DNA from 4 places in the Hydrogenovibrio thermophilus genome. Region 1 is predicted to be linked to each of the others. Evidence: predicted binding sites of a transcription regulator. Region 1 holds the regulator's gene; each other region holds the start of a gene.
The links. The regulator PhoB, encoded in region 1, activates phosphate uptake and scavenging genes when phosphate is short. The targets are predictions, from matches to a motif close to GNNTGTCATAAAACTGTCANAT.
Positions count from the first base shown of each region.

Region 2: a site for PhoB is predicted at 1,732-1,753, ahead of EPV75_RS08605 (2-hydroxyacid dehydrogenase). Genes of this name have one in related genera too.
Region 3: a site for PhoB is predicted at 2,890-2,911, ahead of pgm (phosphoglucomutase (alpha-D-glucose-1,6-bisphosphate-dependent)). Genes of this name have one in related genera too.
Region 4: a site for PhoB is predicted at 3,643-3,664, ahead of tkt (transketolase). Genes of this name have one in related genera too.

Region 1 covers NZ_CP035033.1:719,599-724,367, forward strand. The annotation lists gene pstB (phosphate ABC transporter ATP-binding protein PstB) at 1-384, shown strand, start outside; gene phoU (phosphate signaling complex protein PhoU) at 598-1,332, shown strand; gene phoB (phosphate regulon transcriptional regulator PhoB) at 1,345-2,037, shown strand; gene phoR (phosphate regulon sensor histidine kinase PhoR) at 2,053-3,336, shown strand; gene EPV75_RS03335 (inorganic phosphate transporter) at 3,471-4,769, opposite strand, start outside.
Region 2 covers NZ_CP035033.1:1,830,012-1,834,780, forward strand. The annotation lists gene EPV75_RS08600 (ABC-F family ATPase) at 19-1,605, opposite strand; gene EPV75_RS08605 (2-hydroxyacid dehydrogenase) at 1,814-2,815, shown strand; gene htpG (molecular chaperone HtpG) at 2,913-4,769, opposite strand, start outside.
Region 3 covers NZ_CP035033.1:2,400,814-2,405,582, reverse strand. The annotation lists gene EPV75_RS11220 (protein adenylyltransferase SelO) at 1-355, shown strand, start outside; gene EPV75_RS11215 (hypothetical protein) at 387-911, shown strand; gene EPV75_RS11210 (hypothetical protein) at 908-1,132, opposite strand; gene pgm (phosphoglucomutase (alpha-D-glucose-1,6-bisphosphate-dependent)) at 1,163-2,806, opposite strand; gene EPV75_RS11200 (hypothetical protein) at 3,191-3,460, shown strand; gene EPV75_RS11195 (TonB-dependent receptor) at 3,524-4,769, shown strand, end outside.
Region 4 covers NZ_CP035033.1:401,959-406,727, reverse strand. The annotation lists gene EPV75_RS01800 (phosphoglycerate kinase) at 1-155, opposite strand, end outside; gene gap (type I glyceraldehyde-3-phosphate dehydrogenase) at 317-1,318, opposite strand; gene tkt (transketolase) at 1,389-3,377, opposite strand; gene EPV75_RS01785 (rhodanese-like domain-containing protein) at 3,750-4,190, shown strand; gene EPV75_RS01780 (efflux RND transporter permease subunit) at 4,214-4,769, opposite strand, start outside.

The DNA of each region.
Region 1 (4,769 bases):
GAATGGGCCTTGAAAGGCGCCGGACTTTGGGAAGAAGTCAAAGACCGTTTGGACGAGAATGCTTTGGGCATGTCGGGTGGTCAGCAACAGCGTTTGTGTATCGCGCGTGCCATCGCCATCAAGCCGGAAGTTTTGTTGTTGGACGAACCGACATCGGCACTGGATCCGATTTCCACTTTGGCCATCGAAGAATTGATTTTCGAGCTGAAAAAGGACTTCACGATTTTGATCGTCACGCACAACATGCAGCAGGCAGCTCGTGTGTCCGATTACACCGCATTCATGTACATGGGAGACTTGATCGAATACACCGATACCGACTCTCTGTTCACGAATCCGCAAGTCAAACGTACCGAAGATTACATTTCCGGTCGTTACGGTTAAGTTGAGAGCTTTACACGAGATGGGTACACGGCTAAAAATAGCTAAAATCTTCCTGAATGTCGTTGAAAAACTCGTTAATAGCTAGCTATTAACTTCGTTTTCCGCCTGATTCAGAAAAATTTTATCTCATTTTTTCCTCGCGTCCCACTCGTGCAAAGCTCTCAATGTTGAGTATTGAGTTATAGTTATAAGAACAGTCAGGAGAGTCATCACATGGAAAAACAAGAATTCAGCTCACACATTTCGGAAATGCTGAACCGTAATCTGGAAGATTTGTTCAACCACATTCTGGAAATGGGCGGCATGGTCGAGCGCCAGTTTGAAACGGCGTTGGTCGCTTTGGGCAGTGGCGATACCGAAAAAGCGGTGGAAATCATCGCCTTCGACAAAGCAATTAATAAAGCGGAAATGGAAATCGACCGTTTGTGCGCGAAAGTATTGGCGCGCCAACAACCGACGGCTTCCGATTTGCGTTTGATCATTGCCGCGATTCGCATCGCCATCGATCTGGAGCGTATGGGCGACGAAATCGTCAAGATCGCGAAAATGGTCATCGTGTTCGGAAAAGAGCACCAAGTGAAGTGCGCTGAATTGCCGGGCTACGTTGAATTGATGGACATTTCCACGCGCTCCAACGCCATGCTGAAAACTGCGCTGGATTCTTTTGCTCGCGTTTCCACCGAAGGGGCTGGTAAAATCATTCAGGAAGAAGAATTGATCGACGACATTTTCGCCGATGCCATGGCGGATTTGAAAACCTCTCTGAAAGAGATGCCGGATCAAGTAGAATGTCTGATGGAAATGATCATCGCATTGCGCGCTTCCGAGCGTGTATCGGATCATGCCAGAAACATTGTGGAAAGCATCATCTACCTGGTTCAAGGGATGGATATGCGTAACCTAGACAGCGAACGCTTAAACGAGTTCTTGAGCGAGCTGGAATCTTAACGGGAAAGATTTATGACAGAGCAATGCATTTTAGTGGTCGAAGATGAAGCCGCCATTCGCGATATGTTGAATTTCACGTTAACAGCGGCGAATTATAAGGTCATCGAAGCCCCGAATGCAGAGCAAGGCTGGAAACTGTTGTTGGAACACCAGCCGGACTGCGTGTTATTGGATTGGATGTTGCCGGGCGTGTCGGGTGTTTCGCTGGCTCAGCGTATTCGTCAGAACGACCAGACCGCCGGCATTCCGATTATCATGCTGACGGCCCGTGGTGAGGAAAACGACCAGGTGCAGGGTTTTGATGCGGGTGCCGACGATTACGTCGTCAAACCCTTTTCGCCGCGAGCCTTGGTGGCACGGGTCAAGGCCTTGCTGCGACGTCAATCCCCCGAAAAGAATGCGCTGGACGTGGTGCGTTCCGGCGATTTGAAGCTGGATTTATCCAGTTACCGTTTTACAGTCAATGACCAAGAAGTTAAACTTGGGCCAACAGAGTTCAAGTTGATGCATTTCTTCATGACGCATTCCAACCGTGTTTATACCCGTGTCCAGTTGCTGGACCAGGTGTGGGGGGAGAATGTCGTGGTCGAAGAGAGAACCGTCGATGTTCACATTCGGCGTCTCAGAAAACTATTGGAGCCCGTCGGGGCAGCCGATACGATTCAAACCGTAAGAGGTGCTGGCTATCGTTTCTCTGTTGAATAAGAGGAAAACGATTCAGTGTCAAAAGGAATTACGCGGGAACTCACCTGGGTCATCACCAGTGTGTGGCTCGCCCTGTTCATCGCATGGATGACCGATTGGTGGATGGCCACCTTTTTCGGTTATTTGCTGTTCTATATCGCCCGTCAATTGTACAGTATCTATCGCTTCGAACTTTGGATGAAGGGCACGCCTAATGTGTCTTATCCACCTGGCTCCGGTCTGTGGGGCGAGTTAGGGTATCTGGTCTCACGCAAACAGCGTTCGCTGGAAAAGCACGCCGACTTACAGTTTTACAAATCCGAGCAATTCCTGGCCGCGTCCATGACGATTCCGGACGCCATTATCTCGCTGAATGAATCCAATCAAATTGAATGGTTTAACAATTCCGCCAAAAAGCTGTTCAAGCTGAAACACAGTGATACCCATCGTAAAATCGAAAATCTGCTGCGGCACCCGGATTTCATTCAGTACCTCAAGTCGGGGCGTTATGAAAAATCGGTGATTTTATCTTCACTCAACGGGATTCCTCGGGTGTTCAATCTGAAATTATTCCCGTATTTTCAGGAACATAAGCTGCTGATCGTCAAGGACATTCACGAGCTTTACAATCTGGCGCAAATCCGCCGTGATTTCATTGCCAATGCGTCACATGAACTGCGTACGCCGCTGACCGTATTGAACGGTTACATCGAAGTGATGATGGACGGCCAAGAACCGGATTCCATGTGGGTGAAGCCGTTGGAACAGATGCACAACCAATCCGAACGGATGCAGTCCATCATCAACGATTTGCTGACGCTTTCGGCCATGGAATCGGAAACGCTGGTCGGTAAGGAGAAAACCGTTCCGATTGCTCCCATCCTCAAAAAAATGGAACAGGACGCCACTCAGATGAGCCAAGGAAAACACAGTTTTAGGTTTGAGTTGGACGAGAGTCTGGCGTTGAAAGGTTACGAAGAACCGCTGAAGAGTGTGTTGATGAACCTGATTTCCAACGCCATCCGTTATACGCCGGAAGGCGGGCAAATCACCGTGCGCTGGTACGAAGACGCAAAAGGGCCGCACTTTCAGGTGGACGACACCGGCATCGGGATTTCGCAGGAACACATCAGTCGCCTGACCGAACGTTTTTATCGTGTCGATACGGCACGTTCACGCGACACCGGTGGCACCGGTTTGGGGTTGGCCATCGTCAAGCACATCCTGGAACGTCATGATGCCAAGTTGGTGATTAAAAGCCAGTTGGGTAAAGGGTCAAGCTTCCGGTGCGATTTTCCGCGCAGCAAGGCCGTGCATTAAACGACGGATGTCATCAGGGTTGCGATGACTCTGGATAGTAGGGAATGACCAGGCCTGGCGGAAATGAAAATAGCCAGGCCTGGTTAAAATGAATGATGTCTTGACGAATCGGAAGACCGATTACAGCCATTGGGTTATGGCAGCATCATACCGCGGATCGTGAAGTAAATCATCGCCGCCAGAATGCCGGAAACCGGGACGGTGATGACCCACGCGGCGACGATTTTCAAGAAGGCCGAACGTTTGACCAGCTCTTTCTGATACACCTTATTCAAGGATTTACGTTCTTTCTTGGTCAATTCCACTTCCGCTTTATGCTGCTTTAGTTCCGCCAGCATGATTTTCTTCTCCTGAATGCTGGCTTTTCCGAAACGCTCGATGTATTGCTCGATTTCCGCCTGATTGGCGCCTTCGTGGTGGTCACGAATCTGCTGCAGGGTTTTGGCGTAGTTGCGCTTCAGGTATTCACGCAGGAAGCCGACACCGAAAATCCCGCCCACGGCAATGTGAGTGGAACTGACCGGCAAGCCCAGCTGAGACGCGATGATGACGGTAATGGCCGCGGCCATCGCAATCGAGAAGGCACGCATTTGATCCAGTTCGGTGATTTCGGAACCGACGGTTTTAATCAGTTTCGGCCCGAACAACAGTAGCCCTAAACTGATGCCGATGGCACCAATCAACATGACCCACAATGGAATTTCAGCTTTGGTGGAGACCTGATGGCTCTGCACCGCATCGTTAATGGCAGCCAAAGGCCCGACGGCGTTGGCGACGTCATTGGCACCGTGCGCGAAGCTCAATAGCGCGGCGGCGAAAATCAACGGAATGGTGAAAAGAGCGTTGACACTGGCTTTGCTGCTTTTCAAGCCATTGGCTTGGCGGGCAATCATCGGGCGGACGCTTAAGTACACCATGAAGGCGATGGCGAGACCGACCAGTGACGCGGTTAAAAAGTCCGCGTGCCAGATTTTTTTCAGGCCTTTCAGAATCAAATAGGTCGAGAAAGCCCAGGCCATGACGGAAATCAGAATCGGCACCGTCCTTTTTGCCGCGGCGAGCATGTCGTCCTGATAGGTGATGCTGCGTTTGATCCAGAGCAGGAACATGGCCGCGATCAACCCCCCGATGACCGGTGAGATAATCCAGCTGGCGGCAATGGCGCCCATTTTGTCCCAGTTGGCGATTTCCCAACCGGTGGCGGCGATGCCGGCGCCGAGAACGCCGCCCACAATGGAGTGGGTGGTGGACACCGGCGCGCCCATGGCCGTGGCCAGGTTCAGCCAAATCGCTCCGGACAGGAGGGCGGCGATCATCAGCCAGACAAAGGTATCGCCGTTCTCAATCAGAGCGGGGTCGATAATGCCTTTTTTAATGGTGCTGATGACGTCGCCACCGGCAATCAAGGCCCCGGCGGATTCGAAGACGGCGGC
Region 2 (4,769 bases), 1.1 Mb from region 1:
ATTGATACTGACCGAAGCTTATTCGTTTTCAGCCAGGTACGACTCGTAATCACCGTGATAGATTTCCACGCCATCCGGCTTCATCACCATCAGGCGCGTGGCCAGAGAGGAAACAAATTCACGGTCATGGGAGACGAAAATGACCGTGCCTTCGAACTCTTCCAACGCTTGGTTCAAAGACTCGATGGACTCCATGTCCAGGTGGTTGGTCGGTTCGTCCATAATCAGAATATTCGGTTTCTGCAACATCAGTTTACCGAACAGCATCCGCCCTTGCTCCCCTCCGGACAGCACCTTCACCGACTTATCGATTTCCTTCTGGGAAAACAGCATTTTGCCCAATACCGAACGCACGGCCTGTTCATCGTCTTCCGGCTGCTTCCATTGCGACATCCAGTCCAACAAATTCAAATCTTCTTCAAATTCGTGCGCATGATCCTGTGCATAGTAGCCAATCTGGTTGTTTTCCGACCACTTCACGGTACCGGAATCGATATCGGTGTCGCCGACCAGCGTTTTCAGGAAAGTGGTTTTCCCGATGCCGTTCGGTCCGATGACCGCCATTTTTTCACCAGCTTCCAACATCAGGTTCAAGTCCTTGAAAATCGTCAGGTCATCGTAGGATTTAGTCAAATGCTCGATTTCCAATGCCAGGCGGAACAACTTCTTATCCTGCTCGAAACGGATGAACGGATTCACCCGGCTGGACGGCTTCACCTCTTCCAGCTCGATTTTATCAATCTGCTTCAAGCGCGATGTGGCCTGCTTGGCTTTGGACGCGTTGGCCGAGAAGCGGCTGACAAAGGATTTCAGTTCATTGATTTGCGCTTTTTTCTTGGCGTTATCGGCCAGCAAACGCTCACGCGCCTGAGTGGACGCAAACATGTATTGGTCGTAATTGCCCGGATAGACACGCAGCTCACCGTAGTCCAAATCCGCCATATGGGTACAGACCGAGTTCAGGAAGTGGCGGTCATGCGAGATGATGATCATGGTGCTTTTACGTTCGTTCAGCACGCCTTCCAACCAACGGATGGTGTTGATGTCGAGGTTGTTGGTCGGTTCGTCCAGCAACAGGATGTCCGGATCGGCGAACAGCGCTTGCGCCAACAATACCCGTAGCTTCCAGCCCGGTGCGATTTCCGACATGGGCCCGAAATGTTGTTCCACCGGAATCTCCAAGCCCAATAGCAATTCGCCGGCGCGGGATTCGGCGGTGTAACCGTCCATTTCGCCAAACGCCACTTCCAGGTCGGCGACTTTGATGCCGTCTTCTTCGGACATTTCCGGCAAGCTGTAAATGCGGTCGCGCTCTTGCTTGACCTCCCACAGCGCCGTATCCCCCATAATCACGGTATCGATTACGCTGAACTCTTCATACGCGAACTGGTCCTGACGCAGTTTCCCCAATACATCGTCCGGGTCGAGGCTGACATTCCCGCTGGTCGGTTCCAAGTCGCCCCCCAGAATTTTCATAAAGGTGGATTTCCCGCAGCCGTTGGCGCCGATCAAACCGTAACGATTTCCGTCGCCGAATTTGACGCTGATGTTTTCGAAAAGCGGCTTTTCGCCGAATTGCATGGTGATGTTCGCGGTTGAAATCAAAATGGGTATCCTTTTGGGAAGCTGGAATCAAAAAATCGGCTTTCAAACCGAACGTAAAAAGAAGGCGCTATTGTGGCATAAAACGCCACAAAAAACGACCAGGCCTGGTGGTTTTCGATTGTTTTGCGTTGTTTTAAAAGGGTCACTTGACAGCTCTAAAACCCCTTATGCTATAGTGGTTACTCATCCACTCAAATGGAACACCGCCATGAAAGTCGCCTTTTTCAGCACCACCAAAACCGATAAAGCCCTCTTCGAAAAACTGTCTCCCGATTATCCGGTCGATCTCGACTATTTCGACGTTCACCTCAATGAAAAGACCGTGCCTTTGGCGAAAGGTTATCGCGCGGTATGCGTGTTCGTCAACGACACCCTTTCTCGCCCGGTCATCGAACAATTGGCGGCCGGCGGCACCGAACTGATCGCATTACGCTGCGCCGGTTTCAATAACGTCGACCGTGACGCAGCTCGCGAACACAAACTCACCGTCTTACGCGTGCCGGCCTATTCGCCGATGGCGGTGGCGGAACACGCTTTGGCGTTGATGATGAGTTTGAATCGCAAAACGTACCGCTCCTACATTCGGGTGCGTGATGGCAACTTCACCCTGGAAGGCTTACTCGGTTTCGATATGTTCCGTAAAACCGCCGGTATCATTGGCACCGGCCGTATCGGTCTGGAAATGACCCGTATCCTCACCGGCATCGGCCTGAATGTTTTGGCGTACGACCCTTACCCGAACCCCAAAGTGGAAGAATACGGCGCCAAATACGTCGAACTGGACGAGCTTTACCGCCAAAGTGATATCATCACCTTGCATGTACCGCTGATGCCGGAAACACACCACCTGATCGACGAAACCGCGCTGAGTAAAATGAAAGACGGTGTCATGCTGATTAACACCAGCCGTGGTGCCTTGACGGATGCCGATGCACTGGTGCAAGGTGTGAAAGACCGCAAAATCGGCTACCTAGGCATCGATGTCTACGAACAGGAAGAAAACCTGTTTTTCGAAGACCACTCCGAGGAAATCATCGACGACGATACCTTCGAACGTCTCGTGACTTTGCCGAATGTATTGATTACCGCGCACCAGGCTTATTTCACCGCCGAAGCGTTGGATAACATCGGACAGACCACGCTCGAAAACATTCAGGATTTCGAACGCAATAACATCAACGAAAGCCGTTGCGTGTTATGTGAGCTGTAATCCTCCGCAGTATATTTCTGATTTCCATAAAAAAAGCCCCGGGCGACTGCCGGCCCGGGGCTTTTTTATGTCTTTTCTAGCGAGGTTCTCGAACCAATCAGATGACTTCACTCAGCAACGCATTCATGCGCTTGATGAAGTCGGCCGGATTTTCCAGGTGATCGCCTTCCGCCAATTGTGCTTGCTCCAACAGGAACAAGGACCACTCTTTGACTTTGGCTTCATCGTCCAGCGTATCCAATTTTTTCACCAAGGCGTGTTCCGGGTTCAGCTCAAGCACTGGCTTCTGCTTCTGCTTCGGCATGGCTTGCCCCATTTGCTCCAGCATACGCGCCATGTGCGCGGAAACATCCCCGTCCGCCGGGACCACGCACGCGGGTGAGTCGGTCAGACGGTGCGTGATTTTGACGTCGGACACGGCATCTTCAATCGCTTTTTTGACTTTCTCGGTCAGGGCTTCACGCGCTTTCTTGTCTTCTTCGGACAAATCCTTTTCGGCTTCATCTTCGAACTCTTTCAAGTCCGCCGCCGTCACCGACTTCAATGATTTGCCTTCGAATTCGGTCAAGTGCGACACCAGCCACTCGTCGATGCGGTCCGTCATCAACAAGACCTCAATGCCTTTCTTACGGAACATTTCCAAATGCGGGCTACCGGAAGCCGCCGCGTAAGTTTCTGCGGTGATGAAATAAATCGCTTCCTGATCGTCCGCCATGCGATCGACATAATCCTGCAGGGACACACGTTGCGTCGGCCCGGAGGATTCATGTGTTGACGAAAAGCGTAGCAGCTTGGCGATTTTTTCGCGGTTGGCGAAATCCTCGATAATCCCTTCTTTCATGACATTACCGAACTGATCCCAGAAGGTTTCGTAATCGGTTTTTTCGTCGGCCTTGGCCATTTTGTCCAGCTGATCCAACACACGCTTCACCGAAGCGGAACGGATTTTATCGACCACTCGATTGCTTTGCAGGATTTCACGCGACACGTTCAGCGGCAAGTCATTGGAATCAATGACCCCACGAACGAAACGCAAATAGCTCGGCATCAAATGCTCGGCGTCGTCCATGATAAACACACGTTTCACGTACAGCTTCAGGCCATAACGACGGTCGCGATCATACAAGTCGAACGGCGCACGTTTTGGAATGTACAGCAAAGAGGTGTATTCCAAAGTCCCTTCCACTTTATTGTGTAAGTGAGCCAACGGGCTTTCATAATCATGCGAAACCGTCTGATAAAAGTTGTTGTAATCCTCGTCGGACAACTCGGACTTGGGTTGCGTCCAGATCGCGGTGGCCTTGTTGACTTGCTCCAGCGTTTTCTCACCGGTTTCTTTGCCTTCATCATCGGTTTCGGCTTGCCACATCTTAATCGGGAAATTGATGTGGTCGGAGTAAGTGGTAATGATGTGTTTCAGGCGGAAATCGTCCAGAAACTCGTCCATGTCTTCTTTCAAGTGCAGAACGATTTCGGTTCCCTTGGTTTCCTTCTCGACGGTCTCCAGAGAGTATTCCCCCTCTCCGGCCGATTCCCAACGGGTGCCTTCCGTTTTATCGTCGCCCGCCTTACGTGTCGTCAACGTCACTTTATCGGCCACGATGAAGGAGGAATAGAAGCCCACCCCGAACTGACCGATCAGATGGCTGTCTTTGGCCTGGTCACCGGTCAGGCTTTCCAGGAATTTTTTGGTACCGGAATTGGCGATGGTCCCGATATTGGCGATGACTTCATCACGCGTCATGCCGATACCGTTATCGATAATAGACACAGTACGCGCTTCTTTGTCAAAGCCGACCTGAATCGCCAATTCGGACTCGCCTTCGGATAAGGCATCGTTGGAAACCGACTCGAAACGCAATTTGTCCAACGCATCGGACGCGTTGGATACCAGTTCTCTCAAGAAAATCTCTTTATTACTGTAAAGGGCGTGAATCATCAGTTTCAGTAATTG
Region 3 (4,769 bases), 930 kb from region 1:
GTTTTTCCGCCGCTTGGCGAAATGGAACCAACCGGATGAAGGTGAATTGATGACGTTATTGAACCAACCCGGCGCCTTTGTCGATTGGTTCCAGCGTTACGATGCCCGCTTGCAGCAGGAAGGCATTTCCGAATCGGAACGCCAGCAACGGATTTTGGCCGTCAATCCGGCCATCGTCTTGCGGAACTACATTGCACAAGGCATTATCGAAGCCGCCGAAAATGGTGATTATCAACCGTTAGAACAGTGGGTGGAAGCGCTGCATTCACCTTTCGAAGAACACCCAGGCCTGGCGGAATTTCAGAAACCGCCAAGCCCGGAACAAAAAGGGCTGCAACTGAGTTGCTCTTCTTAACAAAACAGGCAATAAAACAGGAAATATAAGGATGGCTTATCAAACGTTTACACCGCGCCATTTAGCGCGCTTCAAATTATGGATGTGGGTGGTGGCGTTGATTGTCGCATCCGGCTTGGTGTTGGCGATTAGCCAACTCTCAAACGGTTTTATCCACACCTTACCCATCTGGGGGCTGTGGGTGTTGCCGGGGCTGCTGTTATTGCGATATGGCTTTAAACAACATCAGGCGCTGAAAACCGAAGTGGCACAAACCTACCAACGTCTGTTGGAAACCGAAGCCTTTCAACCGGTGAATGAAGTGGACTTAGGCTTGGGCCGAAAACTGATTGTGGATGCCGACAACGACAAGATGGTGTTACTGTTTCCTCTGGAAATTCACCGCTTTCAACGAGCGGATATCGCCGATTGGAAAGTTGAACCCAGAAGCGCGCGTAAACACAAAACAAATCGCGTGGAACATGACCTGCATTTGGGCTTTCAAAGTGGGGAAGCGTTGGTGGTGAAACGAGTTAGTAACCAAGAAAAGCTTTTTGAAATGCATTTTAGAGCTTAAGCTAACTCCCATGGTAAGTCTCGGCGGCCATTAACTGGCTTGAGGATGCCTTCATATCGAAGTTTTTGTGCTGCCCACCTAACATCATACTGCCATGTATAAAGCAAATCCCCAGAAGATTTCAATTGAGCTTCATAGTTTTCCCATATGTATTTTGAAATTTCTTTAGGCCAACCTTTTCCATTATTAGCTTTCAAGCCTTCAATTATCCATTTTTTCATATCATTTCTCGTAACCAAGCTCTTATCCTTTTATTTTTTCAAAGCTTCACTCACAATCGCTTGCGCTTCTTTTAGAATTTCATCCAAATGCGCTTGGCCTTTAAAACTTTCGGCGTAGATTTTATAGATGTCCTCGGTGCCGGATGGGCGGGCGGCGAACCAGCCGTTTTCGGTGGTGATTTTCAGGCCACCGATGGCCGCGCCGTTGCCCGGTGCATGGGTGAGTTTGTCCAGAATCGGTTCACCCGCCAAAGTGTCGGCTTTGACCATTTCCGGGGACAGGTTTTTCAAAATCGCTTTCTGTTCACGGTTGGCCGGTGCGTCGATGCGGCTGTATACCGGGTTGCCGAATTGTTCAGTTAGCTCTTGATACAGTTGCCCCGGGTCTTTGCCGGTGACGGCGGTGATTTCCGCCGCCAATAAATTCATGATAATGCCGTCCTTGTCGGTGCTCCAGACGGTGCCATCCATTTTCAAGAAAGACGCCCCGGCGGATTCTTCGCCACCAAAGGCATAGTCGCCGGACACCAAACCGTCCACAAACCATTTGAAACCGACCGGCACTTCCGCCAGGGTTTTGCCCAAGGAGGCGACGACGCGGTCAATCATGGAGCTGGACACCAGCGTTTTACCGATTTTAACGTCCGCCGACCAGTTCGGACGGTGGGTCAGCAGGTATTGAATGGCGACGGCGAGATAGTGGTTTGGGTTCATTAAACCGACCGACGGGGTGACGATGCCGTGGCGGTCGGTGTCGGTGTCGTTGCCGAAGGCGATGTCGTAGTCGTCTTTCAGTGCAATCAGGCTGGCCATGGCGTAAGGCGAGGAGCAGTCCATGCGGATTTTGCCGTCTTTATCCACCGTCATGAACGAGAAGGTCGGGTCGACGTGTTTGTTGACGATTTCCAGATTCAAGCCGTAATGGTCGGCAATCGGTTGCCAGTAATCCACCGCTGCTCCGCCGAGCGGGTCGATGCCGAGCTTGAGTCCGGCGTCTTTGATGGCTTTCATATCGACGATTTTGTCGAGGTCTTTGACATACGGCATGATGAGGTCTTCGGCCTTGACGAATTCGGAAGCCATCGCCTCGGCCAGCGGCATGCGGTTGATGGCTTGCATGTCGGACATCAGGATTTCATTGGCGCGGTCTTGAATTACGGAGGTGGCGTCGGTATCGGCCGGGCCGCCGTTTGGCGGGTTGTATTTGAAGCCGCCGTCTTCCGGTGGATTGTGCGATGGCGTGATGATGACGCCGTCGGCCAAATCATCGGTGCGGTTTTCGTTGTAGGTGAGAATGGCGTGCGAAATGACCGGCGTCGGCGTGTAACGGCCTTTGCCTTGGATAATGACGTCCAGACTGTTGCCGGCAAAGACTTCGATGGCGGTGGCGTGAGCGGCTTCCGACAGGGCGTGGCTGTCCATGCCGATGTAGATCGGGCCGGTGATGCCTTGCGCGTCGCGGTATTCGACAATCGCTTGTGAAATGGCGGCAATGTGGTTTTCATTGAAGGCGGTTTTGCTGGCGCTGCCACGGTGGCCGGAGGTGCCGAAGGCGACCGCCTGATCCGGATTGCTGGCATCGGGAATCAGGTTGTAGTAGTCGGTCATCAGTTTGGGAATGTTTTCCAGAATGGATTGTGGGGCAGGTTTTCCGGCGTAGGGTGACAAAGACATGGCGCATCCTTCTAGTAAGTGATTTTGTGCAACGATTGGTTTCATTATAGCCATGCGGTTTGAAAAAATCATGCCGAATCCGCGCCTTTCATAAAGCTGTCAAACAAACCGAAAAACCACCAGGCCTGGCCATTTGGATGACTTTTTGAAATAAATTTTATTTATCACTGGATTTCATGTCAGGAGGAGCTAAAATAGAGAATGTTATTATGTAACACAATGTAATGACGAAAATGTAAAGAAGTAACCGACGCGGGTTGTTTCAGAACAGCTAAGTGAATACTCCAACAACCTGTAACGAACTCGTATTTTTTGACGATGAATCGACGAACCCTGACAAACACACGGCCGAAGCGATGGCTTCAGCCTTTTGGCGCTGACACGGTGTCCTGGCGACATCTGTTGCTGGCGTTCGTGTTGCTGTTCGCGCAGACGGCGGCTTTGCTGCACGCCGAGATTCATCCGTTCCATGAACACGCCGAAGTGTGTAATGTCTTCGACGGTGTGGAGCACCAAGCCAGTGCCTTCACGCCGAGTTTCGAGTTGCCGCAGACACCCGTTTACCGGGATGTGTGGCGCCCGGATTCCATTTTATCGTTTGCCGCCACCTTCGCGGCCGTCTATTTCAGCCGCGCTCCGCCGGCCTTCTCCTGATTGATTCGTTTTATTTAATCCCCCTTAATAATCAGTAAGAGATATCCTTTTCAGGAGAAAGACATGCTTCGCAAGAAACTCGTGTCTGCGATTCTGTTGGCCAGTGGCGCGTCGGTGAACGCGGCTTGGGCGGAAGACAGCAAGCAGACCCAAACAACCCAATTACAGAAAATTTCCGTGGAATCGCAATTGAATCCGCCGTTGGAACCGGTCGATATCAGTACGTCCACCACCTTACAACCCTCCAAAACGGAAATGGACCGCAACGGCACCGCTTCCCTCGGTGAAGCGCTGGACGGCTTGCCCGGCGTGAATACCCTGGAAACCGGCCCGCAATCCGGTAAGCCGGTGGTGCGCGGCGATACTTCTTTGCGTTTGCCGGTGTTGTCCAACGGCATGACCATGGAATATCAGGCGGAAGGCACACGCCATAACCCGAATGTGGACCCGGCTTTGACCGAACGTCTGGAAGTGATTCGTGGGCCGCAAGGCTTGAAGTATTCCAGCCAGGCGGTGAAGTCGGCGGTGAATGTGGTCGGGCCGCAAATTGATTACGCCGGGCCGGGTGAGACCAAAGCGTCCGGAGAATTGATGGGCGAGGTGAATTCCAATAATAACGAAACCATGATTGGCGCCAAGGCCAAACTGTCTTCCAATGGCTTCGGTCTGGTCGGGGGCGTGACCAAACGTCGCGGCAATGACTTTGTGACGCCGGACGGCCCGGAAGCGGGTGATGTGGCACCGGGCGATCCGCCAGGCACCAAGCCGTTGGTCACAGGCACCACGCCTTACACCAACTTTGAAGGCGAGTCGGCCGTGATCGGCGCAGGTTACCGTGGCGATTGGGGTGAAGTGGAATTACGCCACAATTATTGGCAATCCAAACAAAACTATCTGGGGGTGGAAGCGGCACCGGGCGAATATGAATTGATTCCGTCCGCCGGGCAGAATCTGACCAACTCCGAAACCCAATTGAAGGCCGAGTTTTTCGCCGGGGATTGGGTCATCAAACCGAAATACGCTCATACCCGCAACCAGCGTCAGGCGATGCACGAAGTGACGTATGAGGATATGGACGATTACAAGGATGACGAGGAATATCTCGACATCGTTGTTCACCGCGACGACTACCAATTGGCGGTGGAGCATCCAGAGTTCTTCGGATGGCAAGGTGAATTCGGTGTCAGCGGTTACACCAAAGACCAGGATTTGCGTTCCGGTCATTTGACGCCGAGCGCGACCGAAGACGGTGCCGGCATCTTTATGGTGGAGAAACAATCCTTCGGCCCTTGGGACGTGGAATTGGGTG
Region 4 (4,769 bases), 320 kb from region 1:
GCACCGGCTTCCGCCGCCATTTTAATGGTTGGCAAAGAGGCACGGATACGTGCATCTGAGGTCACTTTCCCATCCTTAACCGGAACGTTCAAATCTTCACGGATCAATACTCGCTTTCCAGCCAAGTCCAAGTCAGACATTTTAATTACAGACATACTCAGTCCTTTTTTTAAAGTTTAAAAACACTTTTCACAATGGAAAAGCGCATTCGATTGTTAAAAATTCATTTTTCTTTTCGGCACTGAGCCAATACCGACAAGAAAAATCAATCAAAGACCGGGTCAAACAACCCGGCCTTTGCGATCACCGGAAACGCTTAGTGCGTTCCAACGTGCTCAACAACGCGCATCATGTTACAAGTGTAACCATACTCGTTGTCATACCAAGCCACGATCTTAACGAAGGTCGGATCCAAAGCGATACCGGCTTTCGCGTCGAAGATGGATGGGTGAGAGTCACCACGGAAGTCAGTCGAAACATTGGCTTCTTCGGTGTAACCCAGAACGCCTGCCAACTCACCTTCAGACGCTTTTTTCATCGCCGCACAGATGTCGTCGTAAGACGCTTCTTTTTCCAACTCAACCGTCAAGTCAACAACGGAAACGTCAGATGTCGGTACACGGAAAGCCATACCCGTCAACTTGCCGTTCAACGCTGGCAATACTTTACCAACCGCTTTCGCCGCACCGGTTGAAGATGGGATGATGTTCTCAAGGATACCGCGACCACCGCGCCAGTCTTTCATGGAAGGACCGTCAACGGTTTTCTGAGTGGCGGTCGCCGCGTGAACAGTCGACATCAAACCACGCTTGATACCGAAGTTGTCGTTCAATACCTTCGCAACCGGCGCCAAACCGTTTGTGGTACAAGAAGCGGCAGAAACAATCGCTTGACCCGCGTATTCGTTATGGTTAACACCGTAAACGAACATTGGCGTGTGATCTTTAGAAGGCGCAGACTGAACCACTTTCTTCGCACCCGCGTCGATGTGCGCTTGACACGTTTCTTCGGTCAGGAAGAAACCAGTACATTCGATGACCAGGTCGGCACCCACTTCGTCCCACTTAAGGTCAGCCGGGTTACGTTCAGCGGTGATGCGGATGGTTTTACCGTTCACAACCAAGTTACCGTCTTTCACTTCGACGTCACCGTCGAAACGACCGTGTACGGAATCGTACTTCAGCATGTATGCCAAATATTCAGGGTCCAACAAATCGTTGATGGCAACTACTTCAATGTTTTTGAAGTCTTTTGCAGCCGCACGAAACGCCATACGACCGATACGGCCAAAACCGTTAATACCAACTTTAACTGTCATTCTTATTTACTCCTAAAATACGCCAGACCCAACCGGTAAACCGGCCAGGCCTGGTAAAAAATGAAATGGGTTATTTACCAAGTACCTTGTTCGCCGTCGCCACCACGTTCTCAACAGTGAAGCCGAACTCCTTGAACAATTCACCGGCGGGTGCAGACTCACCGAAGGACTTCATGCAAACGCAATCACCGTCCAAGCCAACATACTTGTACCAAGACTCGGCCACACCGGCTTCGATCGCAACACGCTTAACGCCTGGGATCAATACGGAATCACGGTAGGCTTGATCCTGCTCATCAAAGGCATCGGTAGACGGCATGGAAACCACACGGACTTTCGCGTCCATCGCTTCAGCGGACTCAACCGCCAAACCAACTTCAGAACCGGTCGCGATGAAGATGATGTCCGGCGTACCGTCACAATCTTTCAGGATGTAACCACCCTTCTCGATGTTCTTCACTTGCTCGGCCGTACGTTCCATCGGCGTCAAGTTTTGACGAGAGAAGACCAAAGCTGTCGGTGCGTCACCGCGCATAACCGCCAGCTTCCACGCGACCGCAGACTCAACCGCGTCACACGCGCGCCAAGTTTGGAAGTTTGGAATCACACGCATGGTCGCCATTTGCTCGACCGGTTGGTGTGTCGGACCATCTTCACCCAAACCGATGGAATCGTGCGTAAAGACATAAATCGTACCGATTTTCATCAAGGCGGACATACGCAAAGCATTACGCATGAATTCCATGAACATGAAGAAAGTACCGCCGTAGACTTTGAAGCCGCCGTGCAGAACCATCCCGTTCATCATGTGTGCCATACCGAATTCACGCACACCCCAAGACAGGTAGTTACCGTTTGGATTCGCATGATTCACTTTCACCGTACCGGACCAGTTGGTCAGGTTAGATCCGGTCAAGTCAGCCGACCCGCCGAACATTTCCGGCAACAATGGCCCCATGGCTTCGATTGCGTTTTGAGACGCTTTACGAGAGGCGATATTTGGCATTTCGTCTTGTGTTTTCGCAATGAACTTATCCATTTCCATTTCAAAGTTCGCCGGCAATTCACCCGCCATACGACGTTCGAATTCCGCCGCCAACTCTGGGTATTCAGCGCGGTAAGCTTCAAACTTAGCGTTCCACTCGGCTTCGTCTTTCGCACCTTGCTCTTTATGATCCCAACCTTCGTAAACTTCTTCCGGAATCACAAACGGCTCGTATTCCCAGCCCAGGTTTTCACGCGTCAATTTGATTTCTTCGTCACCCAATGGAGCGCCGTGACAATCGTGGGTACCGCACAGGTTCGGAGAACCGAAACCGATTGTCGTACGTGTACAAATCAAAGAAGGCTTGTCGTTAACGGACTTGGCTTCACGGATCGCTTTATCAATCGCGTCGGCATCATGACCGTCAACGTCGCGAATGACGTGCCAGTCATACGATTCGAAACGTCCGGCAACGTCACGTTCCATCCAGTCGGAGATGTGACCATCGATGGAAATATCGTTGTCATCCCAGAAAGCGACCAATTTACCAAGACCCAAAGTACCGGCCATGGCCGCTGATTCATGAGACAGGCCTTCCATCAAACAACCGTCACCCATGAAGACATAAGTGTAGTGGTTAACGATGTCGTGGTTTTGTTTGTTGAATTGCGCCGCCAAAGTACGCTCGGCAATCGCCATACCAACCGCGTTGGTGATCCCTTGCCCCAACGGCCCGGTCGTGGTTTCGATACCGTCGGCATAACCGTATTCCGGGTGACCTGCGGTTTTCGCATGCAATTGACGGAACTGCTTGATGTCTTCCATTCCTAGGTCGAACCCAGTCAAATGCAACAACGAATAAATCAGCATGGAGCCGTGACCGTTCGACAAAACAAAACGATCGCGATCGGCCCAGTTTGCATTAGTCGGGTTGAATTTCATGTGGTCATTCCACAGGACTTCGGCGATATCAGCCATCCCCATCGGCGCGCCTGGGTGACCAGACTTGGCTTTTTGGACGGCATCCATGCTCAACACACGGATCGCATTGGCTAGTTCTCTACGAGTTGACATTGGCAACTTCCCTCAAGTTATAAAAATTCGGTGTCTTATCCACTTTAATTTTTTGGCCTTTTTGACCCATTTTGAAAGTGACAAGTGCAAAATTGGACGAACATTTTCTCTCAAAATGACAAAATCATCAAGTTTTCTTATCTTTCTATCGTGAAATAACCACTGGGAAAAATTGGATTTTTTCGCGATTATCCTGATGAAAATCAAATCGAAAACAGCGGTTCAAGCCGCTCGGGGTATATGATGCTTTTCATTTTCACGCATTATTTGAAGGTTTTATGAAAGGCAACGGCAGGATGAAATAAATTCCTCAAAATCTATGCTAGAATCGGAATGGCTTGACGTTTTCCCTTTCCAGACAAGGAGTTCGCTATGCCACTTAGACTGAAAGACCTCGTAAAAACGGCCAAAGCCAATATTGATGAAATCACTTGCGACCAGGTGGAAGACTACCAGGCGCAAGGTTACAAAACCCTCGATGTCCGCGAAGCGGCGGAATACCTCGACGGCACCATCCCCATGTCACTTCATATCCCCAGAGGCATTCTGGAACCCAAATGCGACATGTGCTTTGAAGGGCACGAATCGGAACTGTCGGATCTGAACCAGCCTTGGATCATTTTCTGCCAGGCCGGTGGACGCGGCGCACTGGCCGCTTACACCATGAAACAGATGGGCTATACAAATGTGATTAATCTCGCCGGCGGGTTCAATGCCTGGAAAGCCTTCGGCGGACCGATTGAAACCCCGCCGATCGAAGACGGCCTGATCCGTTGCGACCACCCTTGGAACCCGGGGTTCCAAGGCGAGTAACCCTGACCTTAGAAGGAGGTTATTTAGGCCGCTTCAGCGGCCTGCTTTCTGGCCTGTAACCGATCATGGAAATTTTCATACAGCGACAAGGTCGCCGGAATCACCAACAGAATCAATAAGGTCGAGAACATCAACCCGAAGGCAATGGACGCCGCCATCGGAATCAGGAACTGCGCCTGCAAGGAGGTTTCAAACAGCAACGGCGTCAAACCGGCAATGGTGGTCAAAGAGGTTAAGAATACCGCGCGCACCCGTTGCACCACCGCTTCTTCCAACGCCTGGTTAATCGCCATCCCTTCTTCACGAAGCCGTTTGTAGAAACTCACCAAGATAATGGAATCGTTGACCACGATGCCGGACAAACCGAAGAAACCGAACAACGACAGAATTGTCATATCGATACCCAGCACCCAATGCCCCATAATCGCACCGATCAAGCCGAACGGAATCGCCATCATCACCACCAACGGCCAGCCATAGGACGCAAACACCCAGGCCAGCACAATGTAAATGGTCGCCAAGCCAATCAGCAGCCCGATTTTCATATCGCCGATGGTTTCCGCCTGATTGGCGCTCTGA